DNA from 4 places in the Comamonas sp. GB3 AK4-5 genome. Region 4 is predicted to be linked to each of the others. Evidence: predicted binding sites of a transcription regulator. Region 4 holds the regulator's gene; each other region holds the start of a gene.

Region 1 (5,577 bases), 1.0 Mb from region 4:
ATCGACGATCTGTGCGCAGAGCGCATGGCACAGCAAGGCACCAAGACGGCCTGCCTGGGCTACCAGCCTCCAGGCATGACGCCCTACCCGGCCTATGTCTGCACCTCGGTCAACCATGTGGTCTGCCACGGCATCCCCAATGACAAACCGCTGAAAAAAGGCGACATCGTCAACGTGGACGTGACGGTGATCACCGAAGACGGCTGGTTTGGCGACAACAGCCGCATGTTCATCATCGGCGAGGGCTCGATCGCGGCCAAGCGCCTGTGCCAGCTCACGTTTGATGCCATGTGGAAAGGCATTCAGCAGGTCAAGCCCGGCGCCACGCTGGGCGATATCGGCCACGCCATCCAGAGCTTTGCCGAAGGCCACAATCTGTCGGTGGTGCGTGAGTACTGCGGCCACGGCATTGGCCAGGTCTTCCACGACGAACCCCAGGTGCTGCACTACGGCCGCCCCGGCACCGGCGTGGTGCTGGAAGAAGGCATGGTCTTCACCATCGAGCCCATGCTCAACCTGGGCAAGCGCGACATCAAGGCCATGCCTGATGGCTGGACCGTGGTCACCAAGGACCGCAGCCTGACCGCGCAATGGGAGCTGATGCTGGCCGTCACCAAGACGGGCTATGACGTGCTGACCTGGTCCGATGGCTCGCCCACGCCGCCCGGCTTCATCACTGCCATCCGCACTTGAAATAGGACACCCCCCCTGAGTCGCCTACGGCGCCTTCCCCCCGCTCTTCGCTCGCTGCGCTCGCGGGCAGGGGGACAACACCGGCGCTGCGGGGCGGCCCTTGCGCGGTGTCTCTGGGCTGGGGCGCGCCGGTTTTATGCGCTGGGGCTTGATGGGGGCTGGGCGATGTACAAGCCCTCCCGTGGGCACGTCATGCCACCTTCTCCCGCTCTTCGCTCGCTGCGCTCGCGGGCAGGGGGACAACACCAGCGCTGCGGGGCGGCCCTTGCGCGGTGTCTCTGGACTGGGCTGCGCCGGTTTTATGCACCAGGGCCTGATTGAGGCTGGGGGATATGCAAGCGCCCCCTGGGAGCATCACGCTCATCCTCTCGCAGCGCTGCGCTCGCGGGCAGGAGACGACACCAGCGCGGCGGGGCGACCCCTTGCGCGGCAGCCCTGATATGGGCTGCGTCGGCTTTGCTGCTTCAGGACCTGATTGGGGTTGCGTGCCATCCCAACCCTCCCCGTTGGCACACCGCGCATGCACCCACCATGCAGAGCTGAGGTGCCAGCCCCAGCTTCTGCACCCTGCCCTACTCCCCCAGACCCCGCCCCGCCGCTGCACCGTCCAGGTCCAGCGGCTTTTTTGCGCGCATTCCATTTGTCCGCTATATTCGCTATTCATTTATGGAATAGCGATACCAAATGATTTAACTGGGATTTAAGCACCCCGAAAACATGTATTTAATACTTTCTTAATACTTTATTTTAAAAATAAAAGGTTTTTTATTATTTCAATACAAATCAATAACTTGCATCTCTTGACTCATATCAAACCCATTAACTGACATGAAACTGAAAATCCCATTCACACGATGATGGATTTTCAAACCATGGCAGATAAAACCCCATTCCCCCTGACGCAGAACCCAGGGCAGACCAAGCGGACGTTTCTGCAAGAGCTGGTGGCACTGGCCACCACTTTCGGCCTGGCAGGTTCCGCCCAGGCCGGTATGCCGGGTGCCCCAGGCTTTCAGCCCACACGCCGCCCAGGCATGGAGGGCAAGCGCTTCGGCATGCTGGTCGATATGCGCAAGTGCATTGGCTGCCAGGCCTGCACGGTGAGCTGCTCGGTCGAGAACATGCCGCCCATTGGCCAGTTCCGTACCACGGTGCTGCAGTACGAGGTGGACCAGCCGGGCAATGCCCCGGCCATGGTCAGCCTGCCGCGGCTGTGCAACCACTGCGACGAGCCGCCCTGCGTGCCCGTGTGCCCGGTGCAGGCCACGTTCCAGCGCACCGACGGCATTGTGCTGGTGGACAACGAGCGCTGCGTGGGCTGCGGCTACTGCGTCCAGGCCTGCCCTTATGACGCGCGCTTTATCAACCACGAGACCCAGACCGCAGACAAGTGCACCTTCTGCGAGCACCGCCTCGAAGTCGGCCTGCTGCCGGCCTGCGTGGAAAGCTGCGTGGGTGGCGCCCGCGTGATTGGCGACCTCAACGACCAGCACAGCGAAATCAACCAGCGCATGGCCGCGCACCAGGACGAGATCAAGGTGCTCAAGCCCGAGATGAAGACCGAACCGCGCGTGTTCTACATCGGCCTGCCCGATGAGTTTGTCCATGGCGTCGATGGCCAGGCCAGCGTGCGCTTGATCGCAGAACACTAAGAAGGAGCCCCTCATGCAAATCATTGAACTCCTGACCCCTGCCTACGAAGTCGCCTGGCTGCCTTGGGCCGTGCAGTACTTCTTCCTCGTCGGCGTGGCCACCGGCGCCGCGCTGCTGGCCAGTGCCTGCGCCTTTGGCGCCCCCGGCAGCCTGCGCCAGCGCCTGTTGCCCGCCGTGCTGCTGACGCTGACCGTGAGCGTGATCGCCGCGCCGGTGTCGCTGCTGGCCGACCTGCACCAGCCCGCACGCTTCTGGCATTTCTATGCCCACTTCACCTCCTGGTCGTGGATGTCGGTGGGCGCCCTGCTGCTGCCGGTGTTCCTCATGCTCAGCCTGGCGCTGATCGCCAGTTGGTGGCTGGGCAAGCCCGGCTGGATGCGCGCCATCGCCCCGCTGCTGGTGCTGTCGGCACTGACCATCACCGTCTACACCGGTGCAGAGCTGATGGTCATCCGCTCGCGTCCGCTGTGGAACACGCTGTGGGTGCCCGTCAACCTGGCGCTGACCGGCTGGCTGGCCACCGTGGGCACCACTTTTGTGCTGGAGCGCTTTCTGCCCGCCAAGCACCGCCTGGATGCGGCGGCGCTGCAGGCATTGCGCAGCGTAGGCCTGCTGCTGGCGGCCGCACTGGTCGCCGTGGCATTGATCTGGGCGGCCTCTGGCTTGGCCGGCGGCAACCCCTCTTTCGACGCCGCCCTGCGCCTGTGGAATGACTTCCCGGTCTGGCGCATGACCATGCTGGGCTCGGCCCTGTTCGGTGCCGTGGTGGTGGGCGCGCTGCTGCGTGGCAAGCACCGTCTGGGCGCCAAGGGCTTCACCCTGGTGCTGGGCCTGGGGCTGGCGGCTGCGGCCTGGGCCTTCCGCTGGGCCTTGTTCATGGGCGTGCAAGGCGTGCCCAAATTCGGCGCTGGCCTCTACCTCTACCACATGCCTCTGGGCGGCGACGGCCTGCTGGGCATGCTGGGTGTGGCCGGCCTGTGCGTGGCCCTGGTGGCCATGGCGAACTGGGCACTGGAGCTGTTCCCGGCCCGCACCGCCGCCACCGCGGCCTGAGCCCCGGCTCCACACATATCTAGCCAAATAGGCATTTCACGCAATACCCAAGCGCACTGGCAGCTATCAAAATCACAAAATAGCCGCCAGTGCCCGCCCAGAAAGGGCTGCACATGACTGACAAAAAAATCCCCTCCACACCCGCGCAATCGAATGACGCCGATGTGGCCCGCCGCCGCCTGCTGCTGCGCGGTGGTGCCGTGGCCGGTGGCCTGGCCGCTTTTGCTGCCGGCTATGGCGAAACCCTGACCCGGGGCGCCAAGGGCCTGATTGCCGGCACCTCCGGCACCGCCACCAAGAGCGCCACGCGCGGCAACTCGCTGACGCCGGAATTCCGCATTGACCCCGTCACCGGCCAGCTGAGCACCCAGCCCGGCCAGGTGGTCAGCCCCTCTTCCTGCCTGGGCTGCTGGACGCAATGCGGCATCCGCGTACGCGTGGACACCGAGCACAACCAGATCCTGCGCGTGGCCGGCAACCCCTACCACCCGCTGGCCACCACCCGCCATGCGCCCATGGACACGCCGGTGCGCGAGGTCTATGCCATGCTGGGCGGCGACAACGGCCTGGAAGGCCGCGCCACCAGCTGCGCACGCGGCTCGGCCATGTTCGAGCACCAAAAGGCTCCGCACCGCGTGCTGGGCCCGCTCAAGCGCGTGGGCCCGCGCGGCTCCGGCCAGTGGAAGAGCATCACCCTGGAAGAGCTGGTGCGTGAAATCTGCGAAGGCGGCGACCTGTTTGGCGAAGGCCATGTGGAAGGCCTGGCCGCCATCCGCGACGTGAACACGCTGATCGACGCCGACAACCCCGAATACGGCCCCAAGGCCAACCAGCTGCTGGTGACCGATGCCTCCAACGAAGGCCGCACGCCCCTGATCAACCGCTTTGCAAAGCAGTCCTTTGGCACGGTCAACGTGGCCAACCACGGCGCCTACTGCGGCCAAACCTACCGCGTGGGCACGGCGGCGGCCCTGGGCAACATCCCCGGCATGCCCCACGGCAAGCCGGACTGGAAGAACTCCCGCTTCGGCCTGTTCATCGGCACGGCGCCCGCCCAGGCCGGCAACCCCTTCCAGCGCATGGGCCGCGAGCTGTCCGAGGCCCGCACCCGCCCCGAGCAGACCTATAAGTACGTGGTGGTCTCGCCCGTGCTGCCCACCTCGTCCAGCCTGGCCGCCGGTGACAACAACCGCTGGCTGCCCATCAAGCCCGCCACCGACCTGGCCCTGGCCATGGGCCTGATCCGCTGGATCATCGACAACGAGCGCTATGACAAGCAGTTCCTGACCCAGCCCGGCCCTGTAGCCATGGCCGCCGCCGGCGAAGCCAGCTGGAGCAACGCCACCCATTTGCTCATCAACGAGCCCAAGCACCCACGCTACGGCCAGTTTTTGCGCGGCGCCGACATCGGCCTGCCCATGCCCGAGCCGGTGGACGAGAAAACGCCTGCCGAAGATGTGTACGTGGTGCAGCTGGCCGATGGCAGCCTGGCCCCCCACACCGTGGACCAGGCCGCCGAGCTGGTGGTGGAGCGCGCCTTCACCCCCATCAAGGCAGCTGACGCCGCCGAAGACCCAGCCCCCATGGCCCTGTGCTCCTCGTTTGTGAAGCTGCGTGCCGAAGCCCATAAGCAGACGCTGGAGGAATACTCCGCCCTGTGCGGCGTGCCCGTAGCCGAGATCGAAGCCCTGGCCAAGGAGTTCACCAGCCATGGCAAGCAGGCCGTGGCCAACTCCCACGGCGGCACCATGAGCGGCTCGGGCTTTTACACGGCCTATGCCATTGCCATGCTGAACAATCTGATCGGCAACCTCAACGTCAAGGGCGGCTGGGTGCTGGACGCCGGCCCCTTCGGCCCCTTTGGCCCCGGCCCGCGCTACAACTTCGCCCAGTTCGAAGGCGCGGTGAAGCCCACGGGCGTGGCCCTGTCGCGCACCCGCTTCCCCTACGAAAAGACCAGCGAGTTCAAGCGCAAAAAAGAGGCCGGCGAGAACCCCTACCCCGCCAAGGCCCCCTGGTATCCGGCCCCTGGCGGCCTGTCCAGCGAAATGCTGGCCGCCGGCATGCTGGGCTACCCCTATCCGGTCAAGGCCTGGATCAACCACATGAGCAACCCGGTGTACGCCATCTGCGGCTTCGAGAACGCGCTGGTGGATGCCATCAAAGACCCCAAGAAGC
Region 2 (5,577 bases), 680 kb from region 4:
TACATATGGGGCACAAAGCTCTGGTGCTCGAAGATCACGCGGTGCTCGTTGCGTGGCGAGGGGTAGAGCATGTACTCCAGGGTGTGTATGGTTTCGGTGGCCATGCGAATCAAGGGTGCGGGCGGGGCGGCAATGCTACCGCGAGCCGCCGGGGCATGGGCACGGACGGGTTTTGCCCAGGCCGGCTGCTGCCACAATGCGGTGCATGTCGATTGCTGCCACTTCACCCGCCACCGCACGCGTGGTCATACAGACCCAGGACTTCGATCTGAGCACCGAAGTCCAAGCCCTGCGTGCGGGCGACGCTGGCGTGGGCGCGGTCTGCAGCTTTGTGGGCACGGTACGTGACCGGACTGCAGCCCCCACGCTCGGCACTGGCGTGTCCTCGCTGCCCCCCGAGGGGGCCCTTGCGCCTATGGGCGGCCGTGCGGCGCAAGAGGGCGATGTCATCAGCTGCATGGAGCTGGAGCATTACCCTGGCATGACGGAAAAAAGCATAGAGGCCATCATCGATCGCGCCGTGGCCCGCTTTGGCATTCATGGCGCCCGCGTCATCCACCGGGTCGGGCCCTTGCAGCCCATGGACCAGATTGTGCTGGTGGCCGTGACCTCGGCCCACCGCGGCAGCAGCTTTCAGGCCTGCGAATTCATCATGGACTATCTCAAGTCCGAAGCCCCGTTCTGGAAAAAAGAGCAGACCGCGCAGGGCGCACGCTGGGTGGATGCGCGCGTCAGCGATGAGCAGGCCCTGGCACGCTGGCTACAGGCCCCCCCCTGAGCGGCTGCGCCGCTTCCCCCTGGGGGACGACAGCCTCGCTGCGGGGCGGCCCTTGCTCGCTGTCTGCTGGCCTGGAGCGCGCCAGTTTTATGCGGTTGGGGGCGCAACATTTTTCCTCAAGTCGTGTGGGAATTCTTGTTGTGATGGCCTTGCATGCCTTATGTAAAAAGCATGGGTAGCTATGCTTTTTGAGCTTGCTGATATTGCAGCCAGCGCGGCGGCTTGAACACCAGCACATTGCCGGCCAAGGTCAGCAACAGGCCCAACACGGCCAGCGGGGTCCAGACATAGCCTTCCCAGATGGCCGAGACATTCAGCGCCACGATGGGGAACAGCACCGTGGCATAGGCGGCTTTTTCCGGGCCCAGCCGGCCCACCAGGGTCAGGTAGGCAGTAAAGGCAATCACCGAGCCGGGAATCGCCAGGTACAGCAGGCCCATTGCATATTCCGGGCGGGCATCGAAAGTCCAGGGCAGGCCGGCGATCAAGGCATAGGCCGTGAGCAGCAGCGTGCCGGCCAGCATGCCCCAGGCATTGGTCTGCAGCGGGCGAAAGCCCAGTTGCTGCAGCGAGGCCGACAGCATATTGCCGCAGGAAAAGCACAAGGTGCCTGCCAGGGCCCACAGCAGCCCGCTCCAGCTGGCATGGGCGCCATGCTGCAGCTCGGGCCAGAACAGCAGTACCAGGCCGCCCAGGCCCAGCAGGCTGCCGGCCAGCACATGGGGTGCCAGGCGGCGACCGTAGACCAGGCGGGCCAGCAGGGCATTCCAGATGCTGGCGGTGGAGAACACCACGGCAGCCAGGCCGCTGGCCAGGGTCTCGCTGGCGTACATAAAGCAGACAAAGTTCAGGCTGAACAGGCACAGGCCCTGGCCCAGCACGCGGGGAATGGCCGCGCCGCGCGGCGTGCGCCATTGGCGCGAGAGCAGCAGCCAGGCAAACATCACCAGCGTGGCCAAGGCAAAGCGGTAGGCAATCGAGACCTCGACCGGCACAGCGCCGAGCTGCAGCTTCAAAGCCAACCAGGTGGAGCCCCAGATCAATACGACCAGGGCGTACAAAGGCATCGTCATCATTCAAAAAAACCAAGTGGGGCAGCCAAAGCTGCGAAAAAGCGGGGGTGATGATGCGCTCTGCCAGCCGTAGCCCATGGCAGATTCCTGCGGTTTTGTGGGGCGCCGCCAAGGGGAGCGAGGGCTTGGCGCGAAAATATCGCCATGACGCCCATGCCGCAGTCCTCCTTGCCCGCTTGCCACCTGAGCCAGGTGCTGGGGCGCTCCAAGGCGCAGCTGCAGCGGCGTGCACGCCTGGGTGATGGGCTGGAGCTGGCGGTCTGGACCAACCAGAACGATGAGGTGCGCTATGCCCAGCAAGGCCACCACACGCTGTCGGTCTATCTGGCGGGCGGCCATGGCTCGCGCCTCAAGCTGCAGCCCCAGGCCCTGGGGGCGCCGGGGCGCAGCTGCGTGCTGCCGGTGGCCCATGAGTCCCACTGGGTGGTGGGCGAGGCAGTGCAGTTTCTGCACCTTTATGTCTCCGATCTGGCCTGGGCGGAGCGCGTGGTGCGCCTGCTGGATGCAGAGCCGCGCGCCCGCACGCTGGCGCCGCAAATCTACATGCAGGAGCCGCTCTACCAACAATGGGCCCAGCAGCTGCAGTCGCTGGACTGGAGCCAGCCCGGTGACGCCCTGCGGGCCGACCAATTGAGCCAGCAGGTGCTGGACCAGTTGGTGCTGCGCTCGGCCACGCCGCACCAGCGCCAGGCCGCAGAGCGTCCGCAGGGTGGCCTGTCCACCGTGGCGCGGCGCCGGGTGCTGGAGCATGTGGAGGCCCATCTGGCGCACAGCAGGGCGCTCAGCCTGCCCGCGCTTGCCGGTGTGGCCTGCTTGTCGGAGTACCACTTTGCCCGCATGTTCCACCAGAGCATGGGCTGCACACCCCATGCCTGGGTGATGCAGCGGCGTCTGGCATGGGCAAGACAGGCCTTGGCAGCGGCCGGCCAAGCCACGACGCTGCAGGCTTTGGCCATGGACAGCGGCTTTTCCAGCGCCAGCCATTTGGTACGTTGTTTCAAGGCCCATTGGGGGGTGACGCCGGCGCAGTTTGTGCGTTGGGGTGGTGGGGCACCCCCCTGAGTCGCCTGTGGCGCCTTCCCCCCGCTCTTCGCTCGCTGCGCTCGCGGGCAGGGGGACGCTACCAGCGCGGCGGGGCGGCCCTTGCGCGGCAGCCCTGGCGTGGGCCTTGTCAGTTTTGCGCCTCCGCGCTTCTTTCTCTGGGGCGCAGCATTGCGAGCACAAGGCAGGTTCTCCTACGCGACACTTGATGCAGATCAGGTGCACAAGGGCGGCTGCATGGGGCAATATCTTGAAGGTGGCCGAGATGTCCCCACCTGTCTAGCAGTTCCATTTTTGCTGTTGAGAGAGCCCTTCATCATGCGTATCGACAAGCTGACGACCAAATTCCAAGAAGCCCTGGCCGAGGCCCAGACCCTGGCCCTGGGCAATGACCACAACCGTATCGACCCCCTGCACCTGCTGGCTGCCATGCTGCGCCAGCAGGATGGCCCACGGGCGCTGCTGGAGCGTTCGGGCGCCAAGGTGGCTGCCATGCAGACCGCCGTGGAAAACGCCATCAAGGCCTTGCCCACGGGGGACAGCGGCGCCGAGGTGCAGCCGAACTCCGAGCTGATCCGCCTGCTGCAGGCCACCGAAAAAGAAGCCATCAAGCGCGGTGACCAGTTCATCGCCAGCGAACTGCTGCTGCTGGCCCTGGCCGACAGCGATACCCAGGCTGCAAAAATCGCCAAGGACAACGGCCTGTCGCGCAAGCGCATGGAGGCCGCCATCGAGGCCGTGCGGGGCGGCCAAAAAGTGGACAGCCCCGAGGCCGAAGGCCAGCGCGAGGCGCTGAAGAAATACACGCTGGACCTGACCGAGCGCGCCCGCGCCGGCAAGCTGGACCCGGTGATTGGCCGCGACGATGAAATCCGCCGCTCCATCCAGGTGCTGCAGCGCCGCAGCAAGAACAACCCGGTGCTGATCGGCGAGCCCGGCGTGGGCAAGACCGCCATCGTCGAAGGCCTGGCCCAACGCATTGTCGAGGGCGAGGTGCCCGAGACGCTCAAGGACAAGCGCGTGCTGGTGCTGGATATGGCCGGCCTGCTGGCTGGTGCCAAATACCGCGGCGAGTTTGAAGAGCGCCTGAAATCCGTGCTCAACGAAGTGGCCAAGGAAGAGGGCCGCGTGATTTTGTTCATCGACGAGATCCACACCATGGTGGGCGCCGGCAAGGCCGATGGCGCCATGGATGCCGGCAATATGCTCAAGCCCGCTCTGGCGCGGGGCGAGCTGCACTGCATAGGCGCGACCACGCTGGACGAGTACCGCAAGTACATCGAAAAAGACGCGGCGCTGGAGCGGCGCTTCCAGAAGGTGCTGGTCAAAGAGCCCAGCGTGGAAGACACCATTGCCATTCTGCGCGGCCTGCAGGTGCGCTACGAGGCCCACCACGGCGTGGACATTACCGACCCCGCCATCGTGGCGGCGGCCGAGCTCTCCAACCGCTACATCACCGACCGTTTTCTGCCGGACAAGGCCATTGACCTGATCGACGAGGCGGCTGCCAAGATCAAGATCGAGATCGATTCCAAGCCCGAGGCGCTGGACAAGCTCGAGCGCCGCATGATCCAGCTCAAGATCGAGCGCGAGGCTGTCAAGAAGGAAAAGGACGAGGCCTCGCAAAAACGCCTGCAGCTGATCGAGGAAGAGCTCGAGAACCTGGAGCGCGAATACGCCGACCTGGAAGAGGTGTGGAAGTCTGAAAAAGCCAGTGCCCAGGGCTCGGAGCAACTGCGCAAGGAGGTCGACCAGATCCGCGTGCAGATCGAGGATTTGAAGCGCAAGGGCGACTTCAACAAGGTGGCCGAGCTGCAGTACGGCAAATTGCCCGAGCTGGAGAAAAAGCTCAAGGCGGCCCAGGCCAGCGAGGCCGATGGCCAGGCGCCCCAGCACCGTTTGCTGCGCACCCAGGTGGGGGCGGAGGAAATCGCCGAGGTGGTGAGCCGTGCCACGGGCATTCCGGTGGCCAAGATGATGCAGGGCGAAAAAGACAAGCTGCTGCAGATGGAGGGCAAGCTGCATGAGCGCGTGGTGGGCCAGGACGAGGCCATCAATGCGGTCTCCAACGCCATCCGCCGCTCGCGTTCGGGCCTGTCCGATCCCAACAAGCCCCTGGGCAGCTTTCTGTTCCTGGGCCCCACGGGTGTGGGCAAGACCGAGTTGTGCAAGGCGCTGGCGGGCTTTTTGTTCGACAGCCAGGACCACCTGATCCGCATCGACATGAGCGAGTTCATGGAAAAACATAGCGTGGCACGCTTGATTGGCGCGCCTCCGGGCTATGTGGGCTATGAAGAGGGTGGCTATCTGACCGAGGCCGTGCGCCGCAAGCCCTATAGCGTGGTGCTGCTGGACGAGGTGGAAAAAGCCCATCCCGATGTCTTCAACGTGCTGCTGCAGGTGCTGGACGATGGCCGCCTGACCGATGGCCAGGGCCGTACCGTGGACTTCAAGAACACGGTGATCGTGATGACCAGCAACATCGGCTCGCAGCTGATCCAGAGCATGGTGGGCCAGGATGCCGAAGACATCAAGGAAGCGGTGTGGGGGGAACTAAAGACGCATTTCCGACCCGAATTCCTGAACCGCATCGACGAAACCGTGGTCTTCCATGGGCTGGATGCCAAGAACATCGAGGCTATTGCCAGGATTCAGCTGCGTTTGCTGGCGTCCCGGCTGGAAAAA
Region 3 (5,577 bases), 120 kb from region 4:
GCGCTATCAAGCTGCTAGCAGCATCTGCGCTCTGTACCTGCGGTGCAAGGCGTTTGATGGCCAACAAAGTACGACCGGCCTCGGCGGCCCCCCGGCGCAAGGCGGCAAAAGGCTCCATGGCGGCCAGGGCCACCAGCAGGGCCAGGGCGGCGCCGGGCGCGCCAATTCGCCCTTGCTCGGCCAGCGCGGCCACGGCCAGCAGCACACCGGCCAGGGTCAGTGCACCAGCCGCGCCATAGCCCATGCTGGCCCTGGCCTCCAGCCGGTTGAGCTGTCGATCAGCCTGGGCCACACGCTGTTCGGTGGCGGCCATGCGCTCGCACTGGGCGCTCAAGCGCCCCGCCATCAGCAAATCGGTTTGTCCAGCCACCAGGTCCACGGCCTGGGCCCGCAGGGCCTCCAGCGCCACGGCGCGGCGGGTGGCGGGTCTACGGGCCTTGCGCGCCAGCCAGACCGCCAGACCCACACCGGCCAGCAGCAGCCACAGACCCAGCAACAGGCCCAGCCACCAGCGCATGCCAGCCAGCACCACGGCCGCCAGCAAGGCCGCGCCACAGGCCGCAGCCAGCGGCACCAGCAAGCGCAGATAGAGGCTGTCCAGCGCATCCACATCGCTGGTCAGCCGCTGCAGCCAGCGTGCGGGCCGCATGCGCAGTTGCCAGGCGCTGCCTGCCGGCGCCCAGCTGCGAAACAGGCGCTCGCGCAGCGCGGCCAGCACGGCCAGCGTGGCGTCATGGGTCAGCAGGCGCTCGGCATAGCGCGATCCGGTGCGCCCCAGGGCCAGCAGACGTATGCCGGCGCTGGGCATGAAGACATCAAAAACCAGGGCCGTGAGCGGCACAAGACCCGCCATGGCCGTGGCGGCAATAAACCAGCCCGACAGGCCCAGCAAGGCCATGCCCATCAGCACCGTGAGGCAGGCCATGGCCATGCCACCCAGCCACAGGCGGCGCGGTGCCATGGCGGCCAGCGCCTTCAGCATGGTGCGCACGGCGTGGGTGTGTTTCATGGGCAGACCTCTTCGGGCGTGGAAGCCGGCGCCCGCTGCGCCCTGCTGGCCCGCTCATCTGTGCCAGGCATGACCACAGTGCGGTGCATGCGGGCCGCCAGCAGCGGATCGTGCGTGGCCACCACCAGGGTGCGGCCCTGGGCCAGCTGCAGCAAGGCCTCGGTCACCTGGTCGGCCGTGGCCTGGTCCAGGTGGGCCGTGGGCTCATCCACCAGCAACAGACCGGCCTGGGGAGCTGCCGTGGCCAGCCGGGCCAGGGCCAGGCGCAGGGCTTCACCGCCGGAAAGGCCTTGTCCGCCCTCCCCCAGGCTGTTGCTGGGCCGGGCTGCAAGCACCTGGCCCAGACCGGCCCATTCCACCGCCTCGGCCACCGCCCGGGCCGAGACACCGGGCCGCTGCAGGCCCACGTTGCGCGCCACCGAGCCGGCAAACACATGGGGCTGCTGCCCCATCCAGGCGATGCGCCCGCGCAGCGCGGCAGCGGTTGCCTCGGTACAGGCCACGCCGTCGATATGCAGCTCGCCATAGCTCAACGGCAGCAGGCCGGCAATCTGTGCCAGCAGCAGCGACTTGCCGCTGCCGCTGGGGCCCCACAGGGCCACATGCTCGCCGGGCTGCACCTCCAGATCGATGGCGGGCAAGGCCTGGTCCACACCCGGGGCCTGTACCTGCACGCCTTGCAGCAGCAGATGGCTGGCCGCCTGCTCGGGATGGGCACTGGGGCTGTGCAACGCACCGGGCAGCGGTTGGCGCGGCAGGGTCAGCTGCTGCAGCGTCTGCATGGCGGCTTCACCCGCAGCGCGGTCATGCCAGACGGCGGACAGCTCACGCAGTGGTTCGAAAAAGCTGGGGGCCAGCAGCAGCACAAACAGGGCCTGGCCCAGATTGAGCTTGCCCTGCCAGGCACCAAACTCCAGATGGCCCAGCAGGTGAAAGCCCACATAGACGGCGACCATGGCCACGCCCAGAGCGGAGAAAAGCTCCAGCACGGCCGAGGACAGAAAGGCGATGCGCAGCACGCGCATGGTGCGCTGGCGCAGGGACTCGGCATGCGCGCGCAGGCGCAGGGCCGTGGCGTCCACCGCGCCCAGGGCGCGCAGCGTGGTCATGCCACGCAGGCGGTCCAGCAAGAAACCATTCATCTGCCCCAGTTGCACCATCTGCTCTTCGCTGGCGGCCTGGGCGCGCCAGCCCACAATGGCCATGAACAGGGGGATCAGGGGCGCAGCCAGCAGCAGAATCAAAGCGGCCACCCAGGACTGGGTGGCCACGGCCAGGGCAATCACCGGCGACACCAGCATCACCCGCCACATGGCGGTCTGGTAGCGCGAGAGCCAGGGAACGATGGCTTCGGCCTGCTCGGCCACAGCGCTGGCCGCCAGACCCGAAGGCGGACGCTGGCGGTCCAAGGGCGAGGCTTGCGCCAATGCCTGCACCACCTGGCCGCGCAGCACTTGCAGCGCGCTGCGGGCGCTATCAAAGCTGCAGCGCATGCCATGCCCATCGCTCCAGGCACGCAGCAGGCCCAAAACCAGCAGACCGGCTGCCAGCGGCATGACGGTGGCCGCCTGCCCATCGGCAATGCGTTGGACAGCCAGCGCCAGCAGCGCGGCCTGCGGCAGCCACAGCAGCGACGCCAGCACCGACCAACTGCTGCCACGGTCCAGCCGCCGCCCTGGCATGCGGGATTTGTGCAGCGCTTGATCAGAGTCAGGCACAGATGTTTTCCTCTCTGTTTCAGTATTTACTGAAATTTCTGCATATGTTAAATCCAACGCAACACCTGCCTTCGCCGGGATACAGGAAACCAAGTGAAACACTGTGGTGTTGACTGCGATCAATTTTTATGTCCGACGAGCGGTTTATAGCAAGCTTTATCGCGCCGTCAAAATCACTTCAAACCGGCCTGTGCCCGCTGGGCACGCCCCTTCGGCGCAGGCCGGCGATGACCATGGCTGCGGCTGGGCTTATGCAGGGCTTTGAGTGTGTGTTTACGTTGCAGGCGTAGAGCAGACGCTGCAAGCCTTCACCAAGAGGCAAGGCTGGAGGGGAAAAGCGACAACCGAGAGAAATGGCGCGCTGTCCGACAACGCCCCCTGGCGGTGTGTGGCAAGGCGCCAAGGGCTGGCGGGTATCCCCCAAAAAACAGAGGGGCATAACGCGCATGCGGCACGCGCTTGCCTGCGCACCGGGCGAAAAAAGCCTGGGGCATGGCGGCCCTGCGCACCGCGAAGGTGGCAGGCCGCCAGGGGCGCAGCAGGCGCCTGGCATGCGCCTGGGAGGCTATGCCGTGGCTGCTGCGCGCCCAGGAAAAAACGGAAAACGACCGCTCAGTACTGCAGCGGCGTGACGTCAATGCTTTCGCGCGGGAAGTTGTTCTGCCACACCAGTGGCTTTTTCTTCTTCTCGGCGGCCAGCGGGAGCTCGCCGTCCCAGACCTGGGTCAGCGGTGCGGCTTCAAAGCCCTTGCTCAGGGCTTGCACGCCTTCGCTGTACTGGGCCAGGCTCCACTTGGCAGCACCTGCGCGCTGCAAAAAGGCCACGATTTTTTCCGGAGGATTGGGCGCCATGCAGCGGAAGGGCACGCTGACGGCCATCATCGCGGCATGCACGCCTTCGGTGATTTTCTGGGGCTTGCCCATGGTGCAGGCAATGCGCTTTTGCGAGGCACGCACGCTGGCGAACAGCTGCACCGCAGCGGGCTCCAGCGCCTTTTTTTCTGCATCGCTCAGCTGCACGTTTTCCAGAAAAGTCTCGGCCAGCTCCTTGGGGTAGTCGCGATCGACTTCCTGCATTTCGGTGACGTTGATGAAGTCACCCTGACCCGGGCTGGTGCGCGTCGGGCGCAGGTAGGCGTTGAGCGCCTCCATGGCCTTGGTGTCGATATGGACGATGGACTTCAGGAACAGATCGGTCGCGGCCTGTGGAGTGAGTTCGGCCGCTTGCACGGAAGTGGCCAGTGCCAGAGATGCCAGCGCCACGGCGCCCAGGGATTTCAATTGCATAGAGATGGAAAGCAAACAGCGCTCCACAGAGCGCGCAAAAAGACAAACCCCTGCGCTACAGGCCGGCTCTTGAGAAGAACGACCTGGCACACAGGGGCTTGGAAGCTGCACGCGGCAGGCCATGGCCTGCCGAGGCGGGCAAATTGTAACTATCAAACGCTCTGGCGCCGCAACGCCAAAGCCTGCGGGCTCAGGCCGCCAGTTGCAGGCGCTGGCGGGCTGCGGCGTATTCACGCTTGAGGCGTGCCACCAGCTCGGCCGTGGGCACCACCTTGTCGACGGCGCCAATGCCCTGGCCGCAGCCCCAGATGTCTTTCCAGGCCTTGGTGCGGCCGGAGCCAAAGTTCATGGCGCTGGCATCGGACTGCGGCAGGTTCTCGGGGTCCAGGCCGGCCGCACGGATGGAGGGGGCCAGGTAGTTGCCATGCACGCCGGTGAACAGATTGCTGTAGATCACATCGTCGGAGTTGCCGTCCACGATGGCCTGCTTGTAGTCATCGGTCGCACGCGCTTCTTCGGTGGCGATGAAGGCCGAGCCGATATAGGCAAAGTCCGCGCCCATGGCCTGGGCCGCCAGCACGGCGTCGCCAGTGGCGATGGAGCCGGACAAGGCCACGGGGCCGTCAAACCACTGGCGGACCTCCTGGATCAGCGCAAACGGGCTCTTCACCCCGGCGTGGCCACCGGCGCCAGCGGCCACGGCGATCAGGCCGTCAGCGCCTTTTTCGATGGCCTTGCGGGCGAACTTGTTGTTGATGATGTCGTGCAACACCACGCCGCCCCAGCCGTGCACGGCCTGGTTCACGTCCTCGCGCGCACCCAGGCTGGTGATGACGATGGGCACCTTGTACTTGGCGCAGACCTGCATGTCGTGCTCCAGGCGGTCATTGCTCTTGTGCACGATCTGGTTGATGGCAAAAGGCGCCGAAGGCTGCTCGGGATGGGCCTTGTCCCAGGCCGCCAGGGTTTCGGTGATCTCGGCCAGCCAGTCTTCCAACAGCTCGGCAGGACGGGCGTTGAGCGCGGGCATGGAGCCGACGATACCGGCCTTGCATTGCTCGATCACCAGCTTGGGATTGCTGATGATGAACAGGGGCGAACCGATGACGGGCAGCGACAGTTTTTGCAGCGCGGCTGGAATTCTGGACATAACAAGGTCTCCTCTAAAGTCTCGAATATGACAAAAAAGAGCTGAAACGCCTGCCACACAAGCGACTCCAGCTCTCTTTTTGATATCAGTCCAACAAGGGACTCAGAATGCTTCCTGGGGCAGAGCCATCACGGCATCCGCACCATGCAGCACCGATGTGGCCTGACCGGGCACGCGGGTCAGGATGTGATCACCATAGAAACGGGCCGTGGCTACCTTGGCCTGCATGAATTGCACATCCTCGCCCGCTGCCGCCTTGGCCTGGGCCACCAGCAGTGCGCGGCCCATTTGCCAGCCGGCCACCAGGTTGCCGGTCAGCATCAGATAGGGAACGCTGCCGGCAAACACGGCGTTGGGGCTGGCCTTGGTCTGGCCGGCCACAAAGTCCACCACCTGCAGGAACGATTCGCGCG
Region 4 (5,577 bases):
ACTGGCGGTGCTTTTTCTGCAGAAACATCGGGCGACCGTGCGGCACGCCTGCGCGAATGGCTGGCCACTGCGCCTGCACTGGATGTGCTGCAGGACGTGTTCAAGGAAATGAATGTGCGCGACAAGGGCGCGGCCCGTGTCGTGCGTGACCGCCTGGACGAGCTGCGCCGTGCCAAGGACCAGGACGCCATCGCCGTGGAATGGGTGGCAAAAGCCCAGGCCCTGCTGGCCCAGCCTACATTGAACACGGCCGATGCCGCAGCCTGGCAGCGTGAAGCCGCCAAGGCCGGCGCACCGCTGTCGCGCGAGCCGCTGGCAGGCTACAAGGCCCAGTTGGCCGAGCGCATCAAGGCCGCAGAAGACCTGCAGCACCGCGTGCAGGTGCAAAAGGAAGCCGCCGTGCTGCTGTCCCAGCGCATCGAAGTGCTGTCCACCAAGTCGTGGAAAGACGCCGCCGCCGTGCAGCAAGCCCTGAGCACCGATGTGGCGCGCTGGCAAGAGCAGGCCCAGGCACTGACCGAAGACGCCGCCTGGGCCAGCCTGGACGCCCGCCTGGCCCAGCAGCTGACCGGCTCGCGCGATCAGCTGAACGTGGTGTGGGAGGCTTTCTCTTCCGCACTGGCCGCCACGCAGGCCGCTGCCGACAACGCCGAAGCTGCACTGCCCACCGTGCCCGTGTGGGCCGACGAAATTCGCGTGGGCCGAGGTCTGCCGGCCGAGCTGGCTGCCGAGACGCCAGCTGCCCAGCCCGCCAAGGGTGACGCCCCCATCAAGGCTGCCGCCGTGGTCTTGCAGGCTGCGCAGGCGCTGCAAGCCCTGCTGGAAGGCAGCGAAGACAAGACCGGCGCCATCGCCGGTTTGCGCGCCGCCTTGCGCCAGCATGGCCGCTCGCTGGACGCCGCAGTGCTGGCGCAAATGGATGCGCTGCTGGTGCAGGCGGGCGATGCCCGAGGCTGGAAGCCCCAGGCCGTGGATGCCGAGCGCGAAGCCCTGGTGGCCAAGGCCAAGGCGCTGCTGGAGCGTCCGGAAGGTCAATCCCTGGGTGGCCGCAAGGTGCAGGAGTCGCTGCGCCAGCTGCGTGAGCAATGGAAGCAGCTGGACCAGGGCTCCGCGCCCAACCACGGTCTGTGGAAGCAGTTTGATGAGGCCTGCAACACCGCCTACAAGGTGGTGGAGGGCTGGCTGGACAAGCTGCGCAGCGAATCGGCCGAGCACAAGGCCTCGCGCACCGCGCTGATTGAAGAGCTGCGCGCCTGGGGCCAGTCGGTCAAGGACAGCCAGGACTGGAAGGGCATGGCCCGCAGCCTGCGCCAGTTTGCCGAGCGCTGGCGTGAAGGCGGTCATGTGGGCGAGAAGCTGTATGCCGAGCTGCAGCAGCAATGGCGCCAGGCCATGGGCGAGGCGGAAGCCCCGCTGCAGCGCGTGCAGCAAGCGAGCTTGCAACGCCGCCACGCCATGATCGAAGAGGCACAGGCGCTGGGCAATGCACCCGCGCTGCAAATCGCCGCCATCAAGGCGCTGCAGCAGCGCTGGCAGGCTGAAGCCCAGGAGGTGCCGGTGGATCGCCGCCAGGAGCAAAAGCTGTGGGATGCCTTCCGCAAGCCGCTGGATGAGGCTTTCAGCCGCAAGCCGGCCGAGCGCGGTGACCGCGCCCGCACGGCCGTGAACCCCGCCACGCTGAGTGCCCATGACCGTGCCGTGCTGGAAGCTTCGCAGCAATTGGAAGCCGCCAATGCCGACGGCGATGTCCAGAAAATCCGCGCCGCCGTGGCAGGGCTGGAAGAAGTGCTGCGCAACGCGCCTGCGGCCGCTGCTGCCGAAGCTGCAAGCCCGTCCGCAGCGGAGGGCGAAGCTGCCCCCGCAGCGCCGGCCGTGGCCCGCCCGATCAAGGCGGTGCGTGGTGATGACCGCCCCGGTATGCGCAAGGAGGCCGCACCGGCACCCGCTGCGCGCAAGCCTGGCCGTCCGGAGCGTGGTGATCGCGGTGATCGTTTCGAGCGCCCCGACCGTACGCCCCGTGGCCCACGCCTGGGTGATGCGGCTTTCCGTGCACAGCGCGAAGCCATGGACCACGCCCAGTTTGCGCTGCGCAAGCTGACGGCCCAGGCCCACGGTGAAGCCTTGACCCAACTGATGGATGCCTGGGGCCAGCGCGATGCGGCTTTGCTGCCCGCTGCCCAAGAGCTGGGCAAGCTCAGCAATGCGACGCGCAACAGCTGGCAGGCTGCTGTGTCGGGTGCTGCCCAGGGCGATGCTGCCCAGTCGCTGCTGCGCCTGGAAATGGCGGCCGATGTTCCCACGCCGGCCGACCAACTGTCTGCCCGCCGCGCTCTGCAGCTGCAGCTGCTGACCAACCGCAAGGCCGCTGACCCCCGCACCACCTGGGAGCAGGATGTGGCCGCCGTGCTGGCCGCTGCCCGCAGTGACAGCGATGCCCAGCGTCTGCAAAGCGCGCTCAAGGCCTTGCTGCGTGGCAGCAAATAAGGTCGTTTAGACGCTGACCTTCAAAAGCCTGCAGCAATGCAGGCTTTTTTTATGTTTAGGGTATCTGCTAGAGCGCCCGCGCCCAGCTTGGGGACAATGGCAGTGCGTATCCCTCAACAAGGAGAGTCCCATGCTGTTGCGTCGCTGGATGTGGATTGTTTGGCCGGCCTTTCTGGCCGCCGGGGTGATGGAGATGTTGGTCTTCGCCTTTGTCGATCCACTGGATCTGCCTCGGTTCTCAGCCTGTGCCGAGACGTCGCGCTTGGGTGTCTGTACCGCCGCTTTCTTTGTGTTCTGGGGCATCACCATCATGGCTTCGGCGATGACCTGTTTGCTGGCGCTTTCGCCCCGGGAGATCAACGACGCGGCGTCCGCATCCGCCTGATGTGGTGCAGATGCCACCATGAAAAAAAGCCTCCGTACGGAGGCTTTTTCAATAGGGCGCGCACGGCATCAGCTGCCGTGGGCTGTGGATCATGCGCACTCGTGCTGGCTGTTGACGATGCGCTTGAGGCCTTCGGTGTCGAGGATGCGCACATGGCGCTGCTTGACTTCGACCAGGCCTTCTTCGACGAACTTGGAGAAGGTGCGGCTGACGGTTTCCAGCTTCAACCCCAGGTAGCTGCCGATTTCTTCGCGCGTCATGCGCAGCACCAGCTCGGACGAGGAAAAGCCGCGGGCATGCAGGCGCTGCACCAGGTTCAGCACAAAGGCGGCCAGGCGCTCCTCTGCGCGCATGCTGCCGAGCAGCAGCATCACGCCATGCTCGCGCACGATTTCGCGGCTCATCACCTTGTGCACATGGGACTGCAGTGCCGTGACTTCGCGTGAGAGATCTTCCAGGCGATCGAAAGGCATCACGCAGACTTCGGCGTCTTCCAGTGCCACGGCATCACAGGTGTGGTGGTCGTGCACGATGCCATCCAGGCCAATGATCTCGCCTGCCATTTGGAAGCCGGTGACTTGATCGCGGCCATCTTCCGTGGCCACGCAGGTCTTGAAGAAGCCGGTACGGATGGCATAGAGCGAGGTGAAGGCCTCGCCATTGCGAAACAGGGTGCTTCCACGCTTTACTTTGCGGCGGGTCGCCACAATTTCATCAATACGTTGCAGCTGCTGCTCATTGAGGCCGCTGGGCATGCACAGTTCGCGCAGGTTGCAATTGGAGCAGGTAACTTTGATGGGGGGGGGGGTCATGGTAATGACGCCTTGGGATCCCGCGGAACGGGCCATCGGACGTAATGCTGAAGGATTATCGGAATGTGGGGCGAGGGGGATCGAAGCAGAAAAGTGGAGGGAAGGCTCGAATGATTTGAATCAAATTGTCGCAGGTGTAGTTTGCTTGTATCTTGATGAGTGTCAAGTGTGACATTTCTTGCTTGGGGCACAGTGCAGCCAGCACACAAGGAATTCACACAATGACTGCTGTAACGCCAGAGCTACTTCGTCGGTATGACGTGCCTGGGCCCCGTTATACCTCCTATCCCACAGCTGACCGATTTATCGAAGCCTTTGGCCCTGGAGATTACGAGTTGGCCTTGCAGCAACGCAAACTCAACTCGGCCGCCAAGGCGCTGCCCATGTCGCTGTACGTGCATGTGCCGTTTTGCGCATCGCTGTGCTACTACTGCGCTTGCAACAAGATCATCACCAAGCACCATGAGCGTGCGCACACCTATCTGCAGTACCTGGAAAAAGAGGTGGCTTTGCAGGTGGCGCATTGCGGTGAGGGGCAGGCCGTCAGCCAGCTGCACATTGGCGGCGGAACGCCTACGTTCTTGTCTGACAGCGAGTTGTCGCAACTGATGACGATGCTTCGAGCGAAATTTTCCTTCGAGGCCGTAGGGGAATACTCGATCGAGATCGACCCGCGCACGGTGACACGCGAGCGCCTGCTGCATCTGGCGCGCCTGGGCTTTAACCGCCTGAGCTTTGGTGTGCAGGATTTCGATCCCGATGTGCAAAAAGCCGTGCACCGTGAGCAGCCTGCCGAGCAGGTGTTCGAGCTGGTGCAGGCCGCACGCGACATCGGCTTTCAATCGATCAATGTGGACCTGATCTATGGGTTGCCACGCCAGACGGCCGAGTCTTTTGACCGGACGCTGGAGCAGGTGGCTGCCTTGCGCCCTGATCGCATTGCGCTGTATGCCTATGCCCATCTGCCCGAGCGCTTCAAGCCGCAGCGCCGCATCGTGACGGAAGAGCTGCCGCAAGCCGGTGACAAGCTGTCCATGCTGTCGCGGTCCATTGATGCCTTTATGCAGGCCGGCTATGTCTATGTGGGCATGGACCACTTTGCGCTGCCGGACGATGCCTTGGCCATCGCCAAGCGCCAGGGGCGGCTGCACCGCAACTTTCAGGGCTACAGCACGCAGCCGGATTGCGATCTGATCGCGCTGGGTGTGTCGGCCATCGGCCGCGTGGGTGTGACGTACAGCCAGAACGCCAAGACGCTGGAGGAGTACTACGACTTCCTCGACCAGGGGCAACTGCCCGTGGTGCGCGGTCTGGCACTGAGCCGCGATGATCTGGTGCGCCGCGCTGTCATCATGGCGCTGATGTGCCAGGGCGAGGTGCTGTTCGAGCCCATGAGCCAAGCCTGGCTGCTGAATTTCGAGAGCTACTTTGCCAATGAGCTGGAGCTGCTGGAGCCGCAGGCAGAACAAGGTCTGGTGGAGATTCGCAGCGACGGTGTGCGCGTGACCTCCAAGGGCTGGTTCTTTGTGCGCGGAGTGGCCATGGTGTTTGACCGACATTTGCAGGCTGGCAAGACCCGGGCACGGTTTTCCCGGATCATCTAGCCCATGTGGCTATCGTTGTTGGGGACGGCATTTTTCATGGGGCTCGTGGGTGGGCCCCATTGTCTTGCAATGTGCGCAGCGCCTTGCGCGGCGGTGACGGGGCTGGAGTTGGGGCCGGAAGCCGGCACCCGTACCAGCATTCCCGTGCATGCGGATGGTGTGCAGCCGGCCCGGCAGTCCCGGATTTCGGCGCGTTGGCTGGCCTTTCATGGCGGGCGTTTGCTGGGCTATGCAGCGCTGGGTGGCGTGGCAGCCTATGCCATGGAGCGCGTCGCGTGGTTTTCCGATCGCA

The links. The regulator FNR, encoded in region 4, switches genes on or off when oxygen is low (the NO sensors DNR and NnrR bind a similar motif). The targets are predictions, from matches to a motif close to TTGATNNNNATCAA.
Region 1: dsrO (sulfate reduction electron transfer complex DsrMKJOP subunit DsrO) is a predicted target of FNR. The motif match lies at 1,494-1,507, and genes of this name have one in related genera.
Region 2: clpB (ATP-dependent chaperone ClpB) is a predicted target of FNR. The motif match lies at 3,098-3,111, and genes of this name have one in related genera.
Region 3: cydD (thiol reductant ABC exporter subunit CydD) is a predicted target of FNR. The motif match lies at 2,837-2,850, and genes of this name have one in related genera.

The regions. Positions count from the first base shown of each region.
Region 1 is NZ_CP166730.1:2,325,509-2,331,085, reverse strand. It holds gene map (type I methionyl aminopeptidase) at 1-693, shown strand, start outside; gene dsrO (sulfate reduction electron transfer complex DsrMKJOP subunit DsrO) at 1,566-2,345, shown strand; gene nrfD (NrfD/PsrC family molybdoenzyme membrane anchor subunit) at 2,359-3,399, shown strand; gene ACA027_RS10590 (tetrathionate reductase subunit A) at 3,513-5,577, shown strand, end outside.
Region 2 is NZ_CP166730.1:4,000,357-4,005,933, reverse strand. It holds gene ACA027_RS17905 (hypothetical protein) at 1-104, opposite strand, end outside; gene ACA027_RS17900 (molybdenum cofactor biosynthesis protein MoaE) at 206-778, shown strand; gene ACA027_RS17895 (DMT family transporter) at 958-1,851, opposite strand; gene ACA027_RS17890 (helix-turn-helix domain-containing protein) at 1,996-2,913, shown strand; gene clpB (ATP-dependent chaperone ClpB) at 3,211-5,577, shown strand, end outside.
Region 3 is NZ_CP166730.1:3,442,207-3,447,783, forward strand. It holds gene ACA027_RS15600 (amino acid ABC transporter ATP-binding/permease protein) at 1-1,009, opposite strand, end outside; gene cydD (thiol reductant ABC exporter subunit CydD) at 1,006-2,691, opposite strand; gene ACA027_RS15610 (hypothetical protein) at 3,340-4,014, opposite strand; gene ACA027_RS15615 (NAD(P)H-dependent flavin oxidoreductase) at 4,205-5,164, opposite strand; gene ACA027_RS15620 (acyl-CoA dehydrogenase) at 5,267-5,577, opposite strand, start outside.
Region 4 is NZ_CP166730.1:3,323,685-3,329,261, reverse strand. It holds gene ACA027_RS15060 (DUF349 domain-containing protein) at 1-2,484, shown strand, start outside; gene ACA027_RS15055 (hypothetical protein) at 2,615-2,869, shown strand; gene fnr (fumarate/nitrate reduction transcriptional regulator Fnr) at 2,959-3,681, opposite strand; gene hemN (oxygen-independent coproporphyrinogen III oxidase) at 3,903-5,285, shown strand; gene ACA027_RS15040 (sulfite exporter TauE/SafE family protein) at 5,289-5,577, shown strand, end outside.